Regions from separate parts of the Lactiplantibacillus kimchii genome, predicted to be linked through region 1. Evidence: a T-box and tRNA genes for the amino acid it is inferred to sense, from the RefSeq annotation. Region 1 holds a T-box; the other holds one or more tRNA genes.
The links. A T-box is a leader RNA that pairs with one kind of tRNA and senses whether it is charged. The one in region 1 lies ahead of leuS (leucine--tRNA ligase), so its partner is inferred to be a tRNA-Leu.
Positions count from the first base shown of each region.

Region 2: it has a tRNA-Leu gene. The T-box ahead of leuS (leucine--tRNA ligase) is inferred to sense a tRNA for this amino acid. The anticodon was not compared.

Region 1 is NZ_CP027194.1:178,686-185,916, forward strand. It holds gene metK (methionine adenosyltransferase) at 1-118, shown strand, start outside; gene C5Z26_RS00980 (MDR family MFS transporter) at 255-1,748, shown strand; gene C5Z26_RS00985 (phosphatase PAP2 family protein) at 1,870-2,526, opposite strand; T-box leader at 2,670-2,875, shown strand; gene leuS (leucine--tRNA ligase) at 2,964-5,387, shown strand; gene C5Z26_RS00995 (putative polysaccharide biosynthesis protein) at 5,561-7,231, shown strand.
Region 2 is NZ_CP027194.1:2,080,307-2,087,537, forward strand. It holds gene C5Z26_RS10055 (Tex family protein) at 1-178, shown strand, start outside; gene C5Z26_RS10060 (SprT family protein) at 171-617, shown strand; gene C5Z26_RS10065 (homoserine dehydrogenase) at 688-1,974, shown strand; gene thrB (homoserine kinase) at 1,983-2,858, shown strand; tRNA gene C5Z26_RS10075 (tRNA-Leu) at 2,913-2,997, shown strand; gene C5Z26_RS10080 (MarR family winged helix-turn-helix transcriptional regulator) at 3,327-3,758, opposite strand; gene C5Z26_RS10085 (hypothetical protein) at 3,865-4,323, shown strand; gene C5Z26_RS10090 (aldo/keto reductase) at 4,677-5,627, shown strand; gene C5Z26_RS10095 (mannose/fructose/sorbose PTS transporter subunit IIA) at 6,005-6,979, shown strand; gene C5Z26_RS10100 (PTS mannose/fructose/sorbose transporter subunit IIC) at 7,012-7,231, shown strand, end outside.

The sequences.
Region 1 (7,231 bases):
CTTACAACGCCCAATTTATCGGCAAACTGCTGCGTACGGTCATTTCGGTCGGACGGATGTTGACTTGCCTTGGGAACATACTGATAAAGTAGCGGCTTTAAAAGCTGAATTTAACTAAATAAACGTAACGACTTTTCGTTACGGTCTGTAGGTACTCGACGCTAAAAGCGACCTTGTTTTAACAGGTCGCTTTTTTTGCGGTCTGCGTCGCCATTAAAGCGGGTCATTTTTCAAACATAGAAGGAGTAAATGACATGCAACAACGTAAAACCAACGTTATCGCAGTTACCATTGCGATATACGTGGCCACGTTCATGAGCGCGATCGAAGGGACCATCGTGTCAACGGCCTTGCCGACAATTGTCGGTGACCTGCACGGGGTTGCTTTAATGAACTGGGTTTTTTCAATTTATTTATTGACCAATGCCATGATGACGCCAATTTATGGCAAGTTAACGGACTTAATCGGTCGTAAACCGGTCATGCAAGCGGGGTTGATTATCTTTATTATCGGCTCGATGATGAGTGGCTTATCTGATTCCATGCCAGTCCTGATTTTCTGGCGCGCCGTCCAAGGGATTGGGGCTGGTGCACTGATGCCAGTCTCCATGACTATTATTGCGGACATTTATTCATTTGAACGGCGAGCCAAAGTTCTGGGCTTTAATAGTTCGGCTTGGGGGATTGCCTCAGTCTTGGCGCCTTTAATTGGGGGCATCATTGTTGATAAGTTAAGTTGGCATTGGATCTTTTTCATCAATGTGCCCGTGGGCTTGATTACCTTAGTTTTATTTCAAGTTTATTTACGAGAACCTAAGCGCCAGCGACAAGGTAAAGTTGATTATCTGGGTAGTTTCTGGTTAATGCTATTTTTATTGTGTTTGATGTTGAGTTTCCAATTACTTGGAAATGCCACAATTAGTTGGGCCACAGTTATCATGGCATGGGTATTAAGCGGCTTTAGCCTGTGGTTATTTATTCGCCGTGAGAGTCGAACCGCAGAACCCGTGATTTCGTTGGACTTATTCAAAAATCATACGTTTGTCATTCAAAATGCCGTGGCAGCGTTAGTGAGCGGGTTCTTGATGGCCGTCGAAGTATACATTCCCACGTGGACGCAGGGAATTCTGGGTGTGCCAGCGTCATTAGCGGGCTTTGCAGTAACGCCAAGTTCGTTAATGTGGATTATTGGGTCCTTCGTGACGGGCCGATTATTGGCTAAATGGGCGCCACGAAAAATTATCTATTTAAGTTTAATGTTTATTTTGATTACCAGTATTTGCCTGGCTCTCTTACCGGTTTCAACCGTCTTTGGTTGGTTCTTCTTGATTACCGCCATTGGAGGCGTTGGCTTTGGGATTACCATCACTGCAACGACAGTAACGTCACAGCATCTCGTCGCACCAGAAAATGTGGGTGTGGCGACGTCGTTTAATACATTGAGTCGGACAATCGGCCAGACCTTAATGATTTCGATTTTTGGGATTGCCCTAAACGTCGGGATGAATCAAGGCATTCAACAGCATGCTGGCACTAATATGGCAATGATGAATAAACTGATTAATCCACAGACGGCAACGAGTTTGCCAGCTAAGCGCTTACCAACGCTACATGGAATTCTGTACACCGGGTTACATTGGGTCTATCTAATTGGCCTTGGTCTGGTGATTTTAGCGCTAATCGTGAATAGTTTTGACCGAGGCAAACAGATGACTGCGGCGCAACATGCAGCTAAGTTAAAAAAGTAAATTAGGTGACCTAAAGCCGCGTAAAAAGCTTTGGAAAAAATAAAATAATTGTAGCAAGAAGTCACACAATTCTTGCTGCAATTATTTTTTGTTTTCAAGCATACCAAAATGGGTGCGTAAACTAGTCGACTTTTTTAGGGGTTAAGGGGCCAATTCGTTGGCCCTGGCTCAGGCGGGTACTCAAATATAAGAGACAGCTCCCAAGTAGAACGCCCCCCACAGTATCACTGGGGTAATGGACGCCGACGACGATGCGACTGATCATCATTAGTAAAATCAGGGCGCAACCACCGACTAATAGGCCACGTTTTAACGAGCGGTGCTGTAGCTGATCATAGGCGATAACTAATAAACTACCGACTAATACGGTCGCTGTTGTGGAATGTCCGCTGGGATAACTATAGCCCCCAATCTCAATAAGCCGCCATGCCGTTGGGCGAGGTCGTTGAATCAATTGTTTGATAAAATAATTGCCATAAGCAGCTAAGCCCCAAGTATTAACCCAAAAAAACAACGTGGCTCGTTGTTGTTGGCGCCAAACTAATAGCAAACCAATGACGACGGTAATGCCAGTCACTGGCACTGAATTCCCCAACTGTGTATAGGCCACTAGTCCAGTTTGTAACCAGGCCGGACTTTGATGCAGCGGCCATGCGATGTGCGTATCGAAAGTTTTAATAAACGGGGCTTGGCGCCAAACCGCCCAGGTCCAACCGAGCCACAGTAAAAATACCAGTAACATTGCCCAGTCACGCCGGCGCCAATGAATTTTAGCCATCGGAGTCCTCCAATCAAGATTTCTTGTCCTGATTATAGCATGTTTAACAATTTCAACCGGGCCCAGTGCATGAAAAGCCACGTTTTTGAGCGTGTTCGCTCTTGAAAAAGTAAGCCGAATTTGCTAACATAGGTAGCAATAACTTTACGACTCTGACAAGGACTAGTAAGCCAAGCTGATTTTCAGAAACCTCGTGGGCGCTGAAAACGAGGAATTAGCGACGCTGAACTTACCTTCGAGTCTTCCGGCTCAACTTACAAGACGGACGTGGTTTCGCGTTAAGATTCCCAAGAGGCCACGGAAACGTGGAATCATAGGTGGTACCGCGGAACCTGTTTTCGTCCTATAAGCGCTTTTTGCTTATAGGCTTTTTTTGTAACTTGAGCCGGTAACTGATACTTAGTTACATAAACCAGTACCAAGAGAGGGGCACTAGCATGGCATATAATCATCAGATTATTGAACGCAAGTGGCAACATTATTGGAAAGCTAACAAAACGTTCAAGACGTTAGATACAACGGATAAAAAGAAATATTACGCTTTGGATATGTTCCCATATCCATCTGGTCAAGGCTTACACGTCGGTCATCCAGAAGGCTACACTGCGACGGATATCATGTCACGGTTGAAACGGATGCAAGGGTATAACGTGTTACATCCAATGGGGTGGGATGCGTTTGGGTTACCAGCTGAACAGTATGCGTTAAAGACGGGCCACAACCCGAAGGACTTTACAGCGCAAAATATTAAGAACTTTAAACGTCAAATTCGGTCATTGGGCTTTTCCTATGATTGGGATCGTGAAGTTAATACCACGGACCCGACATTCTACAAATGGACTCAATGGATTTTTGAACAATTATACAAACGAGGCTTGGCCTATGAATCTGAAACGCTAGTTAACTGGGCACCAGATATGATGGGCGGGACTGTGGTCTCAAACGAAGAAGTCATTGATGGCAAGACTGAACGGGGCGGCTACGACGTTTATCGGGTGCCAATGAAACAATGGAGCTTAAAGATTACGGCGTATGCTGATCGATTGATTGATGATTTAGATGATATTGATTGGCCTGAAAATATTAAAGAACAACAACGGAATTGGATTGGTCGTTCGGTCGGAGCTGCGATTAAGTTTAAAGTTGCGGACCATGACGATCAGGTCATCGAAGTCTTCTCAACTCGGCCAGATACGCTATACGGCGCTAGTTACATGGTGTTAGCACCAGAACATGCCCTCGTTGAAAGCTTAACCACGCCAGCGCAAGCGGCTGCGATTAAAGCTTATAAAGCTAAGATTGCGACTAAGTCTGATTTGGAACGGACCGATCTTAACAAAGATAAGACCGGGGTCTTTACTGGGAGCTATGGCATCAACCCAGTTAATGGCGAAAAGTTGCCCATCTGGATTGCTGATTATGTTTTAGCTTCTTATGGGACCGGGGCCATTATGGCTGTACCAGCGCATGATGACCGTGATTTCGAGTTCGCCCAGAAGTTCGACTTACCCATCAAACCCGTTATTGCCGGTGAGAATGACTATGCTAGCCAGTCTTACACGGGTGATGGCGTTCATATCAATTCTGGCATTGTCGATGGTCTCGAAAAACAACCCGCGATTGATAAAATGATCGACTGGTTAGTTGCCCATAACTGTGGTGAAAAGAAAGTCAATTATCGGTTACGAGATTGGATTTTCTCACGGCAACGCTATTGGGGCGAACCGATTCCGGTGATTCATTGGGAAGATGGCGAAACCACATTAGTGCCAGAAGATGAATTGCCGTTACGCTTACCCGCAACTAAGAACTTGGAACCTTCCGGAACCGGTGAAAGTCCATTAGCTAACATTGACGATTGGGTTAATGTGGTCGATGAAAATGGCCGTAAAGGGAAGCGTGAAACGAACACGATGCCACAATGGGCAGGGAGTTCGTGGTACTTCTTACGTTACGTTGATCCACACAATCCAGATGCCTTGGCCGATTATGACAAGCTCAAGTATTGGTCACCTGTGGACTTGTATGTTGGCGGGGCTGAACATGCAGTGCTCCATTTATTGTATGCACGGTTCTGGCACAAGTTCTTATATGATTTGGGTGTGGTTCCAAACAAAGAACCTTTCCAAAAGCTCGTTAACCAAGGAATGATTTTAGGCGATAACCATGAAAAAATGTCTAAGTCACGTGGCAACGTCGTTAATCCAGATGATATTGTGGACCAATATGGGGCCGATACGTTACGTCTCTATGAAATGTTCATGGGACCATTGGAAGCGTCAATTCCATGGAGTACGGATGGCTTACATGGTGCTAACAAGTGGATTGAACGGGTTTGGCGGTTAATTGTGGATGAAAATAATCGTGTCCGTGACCGGGTAACGACTTTTAACGACGGTAAGTTGACGAAAGTCTATAACGAAACAGTTAAAAAAGTGACGGCCGACTATGAAGCAATGCGGTTTAATATTGCCATTTCACAAATGATGGTCTTTGTTAACGAAGCTTACAAAGTAGATGATTTACCGATTATTTACATTGAAGGACTCGTCAAGTTAATTGCGCCAATCATGCCGCATTTGGCTGAAGAACTCTGGTCATTGTTAGGTCATGAAAAGACGATTACGTATGCGATGTGGCCAACTTATGATGAATCTAAGCTCGTCGAAGCAACGGTGCAAATTGTCTTGCAAGTCAATGGTAAAGTCCGTTCACATGCGGAAGTTAGCAAGGATCTCGGCCAAGCTGAACTTGAAAAACTAGCTTTAGCGGATGCCAAGGTACAAGAATTTACAGCGGGTAAAACGATTCGCAAAGTGATTGCGATTCCTGGTAAATTAGTTAATATTGTCGCTAATTAAAGGTGATAATAACGCGAAAAGTCTGAGGCGAAGTCTCAGGCTTTTTTGGTCTAGTCAGATTGCGGTTCGTTAAGGTTCGATTAAAGTCGTCCAGAAGTTTAGAATTAAATTGCAAGTTCACTATATTTCATCTAAAATAGTTAAGATTGAACTAAGAAAGTGGGTTACAAAACATGTCTGAGGAACCAAAAGCCGATCAACCGCAAAGTGGCCACGTTAATTCCGAAGCTGACGCACATCAAAAAATGGTGCGCGGGTCAGCTTGGATGACGGCGGGCAGTCTTTTCTCACGAATTCTTGGCGCCATTTATATTATTCCATGGGTCATGTGGTTAGGTAGCAATTCGATGCAAGGTAATGCGCTATATGCCAAAGGCTATAATATTTATAGCTTCTTCTTGTTGGTGGCCATCGGTGGCATTCCTTCGGCCATTTCTAAACAAATTTCTGAATATAATGCGATTAATGAATATGGTGTCGGCCAACGGCTCTTTAAACGCGGGCTATTATTAGCTGGTGCGATGGGGATTGCCTCTGGAGCCATTCTTTGGTTTGGCGCACAACCGATTGCTTTGATCTTTGGCGGTGGCGATCCGCATGTGATTCCGGTGTTACGGGCTTTGGCGATTGCCTTGGTGATTATTCCACCGATGGCTTTAATGCGAGGCTTTTTTCAAGGCTACCAGCAAATGGCACCGTCTGCGGTTTCTCAGTTTGTTGAACAGGTTTTTCGGGTCGTCTACATGTTGGCGGCCACCTATTTTATCATGCGTATTCAAAATGGTAACTGGGTTAATGCAATTACGCAATCGACCTTTGCGGCCTTTATTGGGGCCGCTGCCAGTTGTTTACTGCTAGGGTGGTATTATTACCGCCAACGTCCTGAACTCAATCGGTTGGCGGCTCAGAGTGAAGCTAAGCTGGTTATTCCGGTATGGCAGTTATTTAAAGATATCATTGTGCAAGCCATTCCGTTCATTGTGATTGATACGGCTACGACGGTCTTTAACTTGTTAGATCAAGCGACTTTCCAGCCAATTATGCAGGCAACTTTTCATATTAAGGTGGAAAGTATCAATACGCTTTATGCGTTATTTGCCTTTAATTCCAATAAATTAGTGATGATTATTGTCTCGTTAGCTTCCGCGATTGCAATTACCGTGGTGCCATTATTATCAGAATCATTAGCAGCGCAAAATTTACGCAATATTCGCCAACAATTAGAAGATGCGATTATTTTGTTCCTGTTCATTATGATTCCGGGCGCCTTAGGGATGGCAGCGGTCGCGCAACCGTTGAATACGTTATTTTATGGTTACGATCAAACGGGGGCCGTGATTTTACAAATTGCCGCTTTTACGGCGATTATTCTCGGGCTCTTTACTGTCGTTTCAGCGTTAATGCAAGGGTTGTCGCGCAATCGAGATGTTATTCGATTTTATTTGATTGGTCTAGGAGTCAAGCTAGTTCTACAATGGCCTTGTATTGTGTTACTTTCAGCGGCCGGTCCATTAGTAGCGACAGCAATTGGGATGTTGGTAGCGAGTCTTTTAATCTTGCATGACTTAGAGGTTAACTTTGGCGTTCGTTATGTGAAATTATTGCCTAAAATCAATCGGATTCTCATGTATTCGATTGTGACTTATGTGGCTGCTAAAGTTGCCGTATATGGGCTAAATTTAATATTTAACGAACAACGTCAGACGCAAGCATTAATTATTTTATTAATAGCGGTGGCAATTGGTGGCGGCGTGTACGTATACTTTGCTTTGCGGTCTCGTTTGGCAGATATAATGATTGGAGCTAAGGCCGATGGATTGCGGCGCAAGCTCCGGATTAAGTAG
Region 2 (7,231 bases), 550 kb from region 1:
TGGTGTTAAGCAAGATGGCTTGGTGCATATTTCTAAGTTGACGACTAAGTTTTTGAAAGACCCCCGGCGAGTTGTTGCTGTGGGCGATATTGTGACGGTCTGGGTCGACGAAGTGGATGAACAACGTCAACGGATTGCGTTGACAATGATTGCGCCTACTGAGGTTGAGCATGACTGACTCGCAACTCCAACAGTTAGTTGAACAGATTTCAGTCCATGAGTTTCACCGGGCTTTTCGCCATCGCGCTTTTTTTAATGCACGGTTACGATCCACCGGTGGTCGTTATCAATTGGCCAGTCATAACATTGATATTAATCCAAAAATGTTAACGGATTTTGATGAAGCAACATTGATTGGTGTGATTAAACATGAGCTGTGTCATTATCATTTGCATCTGACACAGCAAGGCTATCAACATCGCGACCAAAGTTTTAAACAACTATTAGCCCAAGTGCATGGATCACGGTATGCCCCTAAGCCCAAGCAAACGACGACCTTGGCGTATCGATATACGTATCGGTGCCAACGTTGTGGACAAGTCTATCACCGGAAACGGCGACTGAATCTGAACCGCTATGCTTGTGGTCGTTGTCAGGGACCGATTAAGTTAGTGTGAAAAGCGTTGCTTATCAGTGAGTGGTTCGATAGAATGGGCTTAACTATTAGGAATTTTGGAGGCGTTAGCGATGGAAACAATCAAAATTGGGATTGTCGGTCTAGGAACGGTTGGGACTGGCGTGGTCAAAATGTTACAAGCGCATCAAGCGAAGATTTCAGAAATTACTGGTCGTAAGCTCGAATTAGCTTGTGTTGTCGTGCATAACTTGAATAATCATCAACAGGCTGAACTTGGTGCCGTCCGCTTGACCGATCAGATTGAGACCTTGATTGATGATCCCGAGATTCAAATTATGGTTGAGGTCATGGGATCAATCCACCCAGCCAAAGAATATATCACCCGGGCACTACAAGCAGGCAAACATGTGGTTACTGCTAATAAGGATTTGATTGCGCAGTACGGACGTGAATTGGTCCAAATTGCACGTGAAAATCATCGTGACCTTTTCTATGAAGCGAGTGTTGCCGGTGGAATTCCGATTTTACGGACGATTGATAATAGCTTTGCAGCGGATAAGATTCAGCGCGTGATGGGGATTGTTAATGGGACGACCAATTACATCATGACGCAAATGTTAACTAAAAACTGGTCATATCAACAAGCCTTAGCGAGTGCACAGACGTTGGGATTTGCTGAAAAAGATCCAACGAATGACGTTGAAGGCTTGGATGCGGCATATAAAATGATTATTTTGACACAATTTGCTTTTGGAATGAGTTTATCGTTGTCCCAAGTTAAAGTGCAGGGCATTACTAAAATCAGTCCGGAGGATATTGCTGAAGCACATCAACTAGGCTATACCATCAAGTTATTAGGGATTGCTGAAGAGTTGGATGATCGGATTGCGGTATCGGTCGGACCCGTACTGGTCTCAGATCAACATCCATTAGCGACGGTGCAAAATGAAAATAATGCCGTTATGGTGACTGGGATGGCCGTGGGAGATACGATGTTTTATGGTCCTGGTGCCGGCGAATTACCGACGGCTAACAGTGTTTTGAGCGATATTACGACGGTTACTAAAAATATTGCCTTGAATACGACTGGGAATACGTTTAATTCTTATCGGCAAGAGACGAATTTAGCGGCCCCAGTTGACGTTGTTTACCCACACTTTATTGCGCTAAAAATGCGTGATTTACCTGGGATGATGATGCGGTTGACTGAAATTATGACCCGCGCCCAAGTTTCCTTTAGTCAGATCATTCAAAATCAATTAGGGGATGGCAATGCGCGGGTGGTGATTATTACGCATGCTATGAATGATCAACAATTAGCAGCTATTACCACGGCAATCGGCGAACAAGCCAACATGCAATTGTTAGCCCGTTACAAAGTTTTGAAAAATGAGTAGGTGAAATGATGTTAACAATTTCAGTACCAGCGACTTCCGCCAATCTTGGTCCAGGATTTGATTCGATTGGCTTGGCTTTGGATTTACAGTTAACGTTAACCGTTGTGGGGCCGAGTACAACGTGGCAGGTTAGTCATCCATTTGGAGCTGCTGTCCCAACGGATGCGACGAATTTAATCGTTAAAACGGCGCTAACTTTAGCACCAGATTTACCGCCACAACACCTGGAAGTTCAATCGGCGATACCTTTAGCCCGCGGGTTGGGAAGTAGCTCGACAGCGATTGTGGCTGGCTTGGCTTTAGCTAACGCCTTAATGCCTGAGCCAGTCGCTACAACTGATCTATTACAGCTGGCGACGCAGTTAGAAGGGCATCCGGATAATGTAGCGCCGGCAATTCTTGGTGGCTTGGTGGTGGCAACTGCAGTGCAGCAGCGAGTTCAAGCGGTACAATTGCCAACACCAACTTGGTTTGCCAGTGTGTATGTGCCTAATGAACCCTTGTTGACAGTGGCAAGTCGGGCTGCGCTACCCTCGGACTTAGCATATACACAAGCAATTACGGGGAGTAGCGTTGCGAATACTTTGGTTGCCGCTTTAGCCACGAAAAATTGGTCATTAGCATTACAATTATTAGAAGCAGATAAATTCCATGAACAGTACCGAGCACAGTTAGTGCCAGCATTAGCCATTGTCCGGCAAACGGCCCATGCGTTAGGGCTGGTTGGCACATACCTGAGTGGGGCTGGTCCAACGATTGTGACCCTGGGCCAGCGCGCCGACTTGGTAAGGTTGCAACAACAGTTACAACAAAACGTGGCGTTAACTGGACAGTATTACTTGTTACCTATTGATGCAACCGGGGTTAAAATCAATAAATCTTAAATTTAGCTTGTCAGACTCACGACATTTTGGTAAAATGGTTTTTGTGAGTGTGATGCGGCCATGGCGGAATTGGCAGACGCGCAAGATTAAGGATCTTGTCGGGGTTAACCCGGTGGAAGTTCGAATCTTCTTGGCCGCACTTTATATACAGAATAGCCGGTATTGATACGAGAAATCGTTGATATGCCGGCTTTTTTATTAGTCATGATAGTGAATAAAACGGAACAAAAGCGATACCAGAAACGATACCAGATTTTGATTATTGAGCCAGTATTTTACTCATATCGTAGACCTGTGCAGACAGTTCTATGATACTTTCTCGTTCAGACATAGTAAAATAGTGATAGTTCATGGCGAGTACCCTTTGCTTTTCTTGGTTGTTAAGTAATTGTACCCGCTATGGGCTTTTTTTGTTCGATTATGTGTTGCGCTTCAATTGTAAATTCGCCCTTCTAAAAAAACGATTCATTACCTAGAATCAAATTTCTTTGTTCGTTCGCTTATGGACGCTAATTGGTTGAAAAAATTTTCGACGTCGGCAGCGGGCATATCTGCGAGTACTTCGTCCCAGAGCGACTGTTTGATTTGCCGGATGGTTTCACAGGCAGCTAGTCCTTTGGGAGTAATGCTGACCCAGGTGGCGCGGTGATCGCTATGGTTGGGGACTCTAGCGATATAGCCGTCCCGCTCAAGATGGGTCATTTCTCGACTGACCAAGCCTTTATTAATGGCTAGTTCACTTGTGATTTGTTTGGCGGTAATACGCTCATGTTCACTAATGAAGAGGAGAAAATTGGCATTGCTAGCGTTGATTCCAGGGAGCGTTAGTTCATGATTTGTGGCTGTCTGAAAGCGACGGTGGATTGCGCCAATGAATTTTCCGAGTTTGATAATGTCCAAGGTAATGACCTCCTTTATCTCAATATAGTATAGCATATAGTTGACAAATAAACTAAATTCGGTTATTCTATATTAGTTGCTTTAGCAACTATATGGAGGAAATCAAATGACTTTAAAACAACGATTGCTTTTTACCTTATTTTTATGTACCGGGATGGCCGGTAGTATGAGTTGGCTAGGAATGGCGAAGAGTATGGGAATTAATGGCGAAATGTGGCGGCTATTTGGGCTGTCAATTGGCCCGACAATTGCCTTCGCATTTGTCTTTAACTTGTTAGTGGTCAGCAATTTAAGTAATTTGTTGATTAAATGGCGAACTAGACGGCTGACTGATTCAGCGGTGATTCGTCTGAAAGCAGCGACAATTCGTAGTTGGACAATGCTTTTAAGCATGTGCTTTACCATGAGTACGTTGGCATTACTGATGAATGGGACCTTGTTCCACATGACCGTGGCGCAGTTTATTCTGGGATTCTTTGGCACGCTGACCATGGCCTACTTTATCCGTGATCTCTTTATTATGCCGCTAGCAACGCGGCTGGTATTTCAGATTATGCCGGCTTGAGGGTGCCAAATTCAGTTAAGCTTAATTTACTTAAAAAGCTCAGTATTGCGAGACAGTTCCCGCAATATTGGGCTTTTTAGCTGATTTGAAAGCATTAATAAGGTAACTCATCTGACTAACTAGCGCTAATGCCGACTTGGTCGCGGGAGACTATTTTGATGCAATGGCGTAGTAGTTTAGTCTAAATTGTTACTACTATAATAGGTGTTGTTGATAGTTAACGAACAAATTGGTCAGGATACGCAATGTCAGATGATAATGTTACCCTAAAGGAGAATCACTAATGACTAGTGATTGGGTAGCAGCTGAATGCTGCTGTTGAAACAAGCAAATTGTAAAGGAGCCGTAAATTAATGATAGTCAAAAAGCAACCAGCAATTGCGTTGGGGACTTGGGCGTGGGGTGTTGGAGTTAATGGGGGTAGTCAAGTGTTCGGTGACTATCTAACCGCGACTGATTTGAAGCCGGTTGTCGATCAAGCGATGGCAGCTGGATTTAATCTCTGGGACACCGCCTATGCCTATGGCGCTGGTGCGTCCGAAACTTTGTTGGGGGAGTTACTGAAGCCTTATTCACGAAGCGATTATCTTTTGTCAACTAAATTCACGCCACAACTGGCCGGAACTGGTGACCATGAGATGGCGAAGATGTTAGCGGGCAGTCTCAAACGGTTACATACGGATCATATTGATTTGTATTGGATTCATAATCCTGCCGACGTTGAGAAGTGGACACCAGAATTAATACCATTAGTCAAAAGTGGTCAAATTAGGCAGGTTGGTGTTTCCAATCATAACTTAGCCCAAATTAAGCGAGCCAGTGAAATTCTTGGTGCGGCTGGTATTCCAATCTCGGCGGTTCAAAACCATTTTAGTTTGTTATACCGATCATCGGAAACTGCTGGGATTATTGATTATTGTCGTAAACATCAGATGACGTTCTACGCTTATATGGTCTTAGAACAAGGCGTGCTGACTGGACAATATAATGTTGAGCATCCGCTGCCAGCTGGTAGTTTACGGGCAAAGACTTATAATGCGGTCTTACCACAATTGACGCAGTTGGTAATGGCTTTAAATGAGATTGGCGAAAAGCAAGGCGCGACGGCAGCTGATGTGGCGACGGCCTATGCCATTGCCAAAGGTACAATGCCGATTATTGGTGTCACTAAAGCCAAGTACATTGCCAGTGAAGAAAAGGCAGTCACCGTTAATTTGACGGCAACCGATATGATGCATTTAGAAAACTTGGCTCAAACAACCAATGTTGATACTAAAGGGGCTTGGGAAGCCCCAATGATTTAAGGGTCACTTAGTCAAGCGACGTAACCGAACTTGGGTTGCGTCTTTTTTGCAAGTTTAGCGGCTTCAGCAATGAGCACTTATTAAGGAAAACTAAATTAAATCCTAAAAATCACATAAAACAGCTAAAAAAGCATTAAAAATATGTCGTTTTGATACACAAAAAGTGATACAGAAGACTGTATCACTTTTTGTGTATCAAATTAAAGCCTGTGATAGCACGTTTTACTAACTAGTGTATTTTGGCACGGAAGTTGCATATATATTAGTGAGTGCAAAAAAGATTGCGCTTACAGTATCACAATAAATGAAGTTACAGGCTATTTAGATATTATTTATTCATTTTCCTATGACTGTAACAAAAAATAGGAGGTACAAAGATGGTAAGCATTATCATTGCTAGTCATGGCGAATTTGCCAAAGGCATTTATCAATCTGGTTCAATGATTTTCGGCGAACAAGAAAACGTTCAACCCGTTACGTTGATGCCTAGCGAGGGCCCTGATGATATTAAGGCTAAGTTGGAAAAAGCAATTGCTTCTTTCGATGATCAAGATCAAGTCTTATTCTTAGTCGATCTTTGGGGTGGCACACCTTTCAATCAAGTCAATGGCTTGTTTGAAGAACATAAGGACAAATGGGCGATTGTTGCTGGTTTGAACTTGCCAATGTTAATTGAAGCCTATGCATCACGGCTTTCAATGGACTCAGCTCATGAAATTGCAACTCATATCATTGAGACTGCAAAGGATGGGGTTAAGGTTCGACCAGAAGCATTGGCACCTAAGGAAACTAAGGCGGCAGCACCAGTAGCTAATGCCGGTGGTCGTCCTGGTAAGTTCGATTACGTGCTTGCTCGGATTGATTCACGATTACTACATGGTCAAGTTGCAACGGCCTGGAGTAAAACAGTTAACCCAACACGGATTATCGTTGTTTCTGATAACGTTGCCAAAGACAACTTGCGGACTCAAATGATTATCCAAGCAGCGCCAAATGGGGTTAAAGCTCACGTGGTTCCAATTGATCAAATGATTAAGTTGGCTAAAGATGACAAACACTTCGGTGGTCAAAAAGCCTTACTATTATTTGAAACACCTCAAGATGCTTTGAAAGCAATCAAGGGTGGCGTACCGTTGGATACCTTAAACATTGGTTCCATGGCACATTCAGTTGGTAAAGTTCAACCTAATAAGGTTTTAGCTTTTAACCAAGACGATATCGATACTTACCATGAATTGGAAAAGATGGGCATCAAGATGGATGTTCGTAAGGTTCCAACTGATGGCCAAGATAACTTGGATCGTATCATGGATAAAGCTGAAAAACTATTGAAAGAACAAGCAAATAGTTAGTTAACTATCGGAGAAAAATGGAGGATTAAAACATGAATTTGAACGCGATTCAAATGATTTTAGTCGTGTTAGTCGCATTTTTAGCTGGTATGGAAGGTATTCTAGATGAATTCCATTTCCATCAACCAGTTGTTGCCTGCGCATTAATCGGCTTAGTTACCGGACAATTAGTCCCATGTATTATTTTAGGTGGTAGTCTTCAAATGATCGCCTTGGGTTGGTCAAACGTTGGTGCCGCTGTTGCGCCTGATG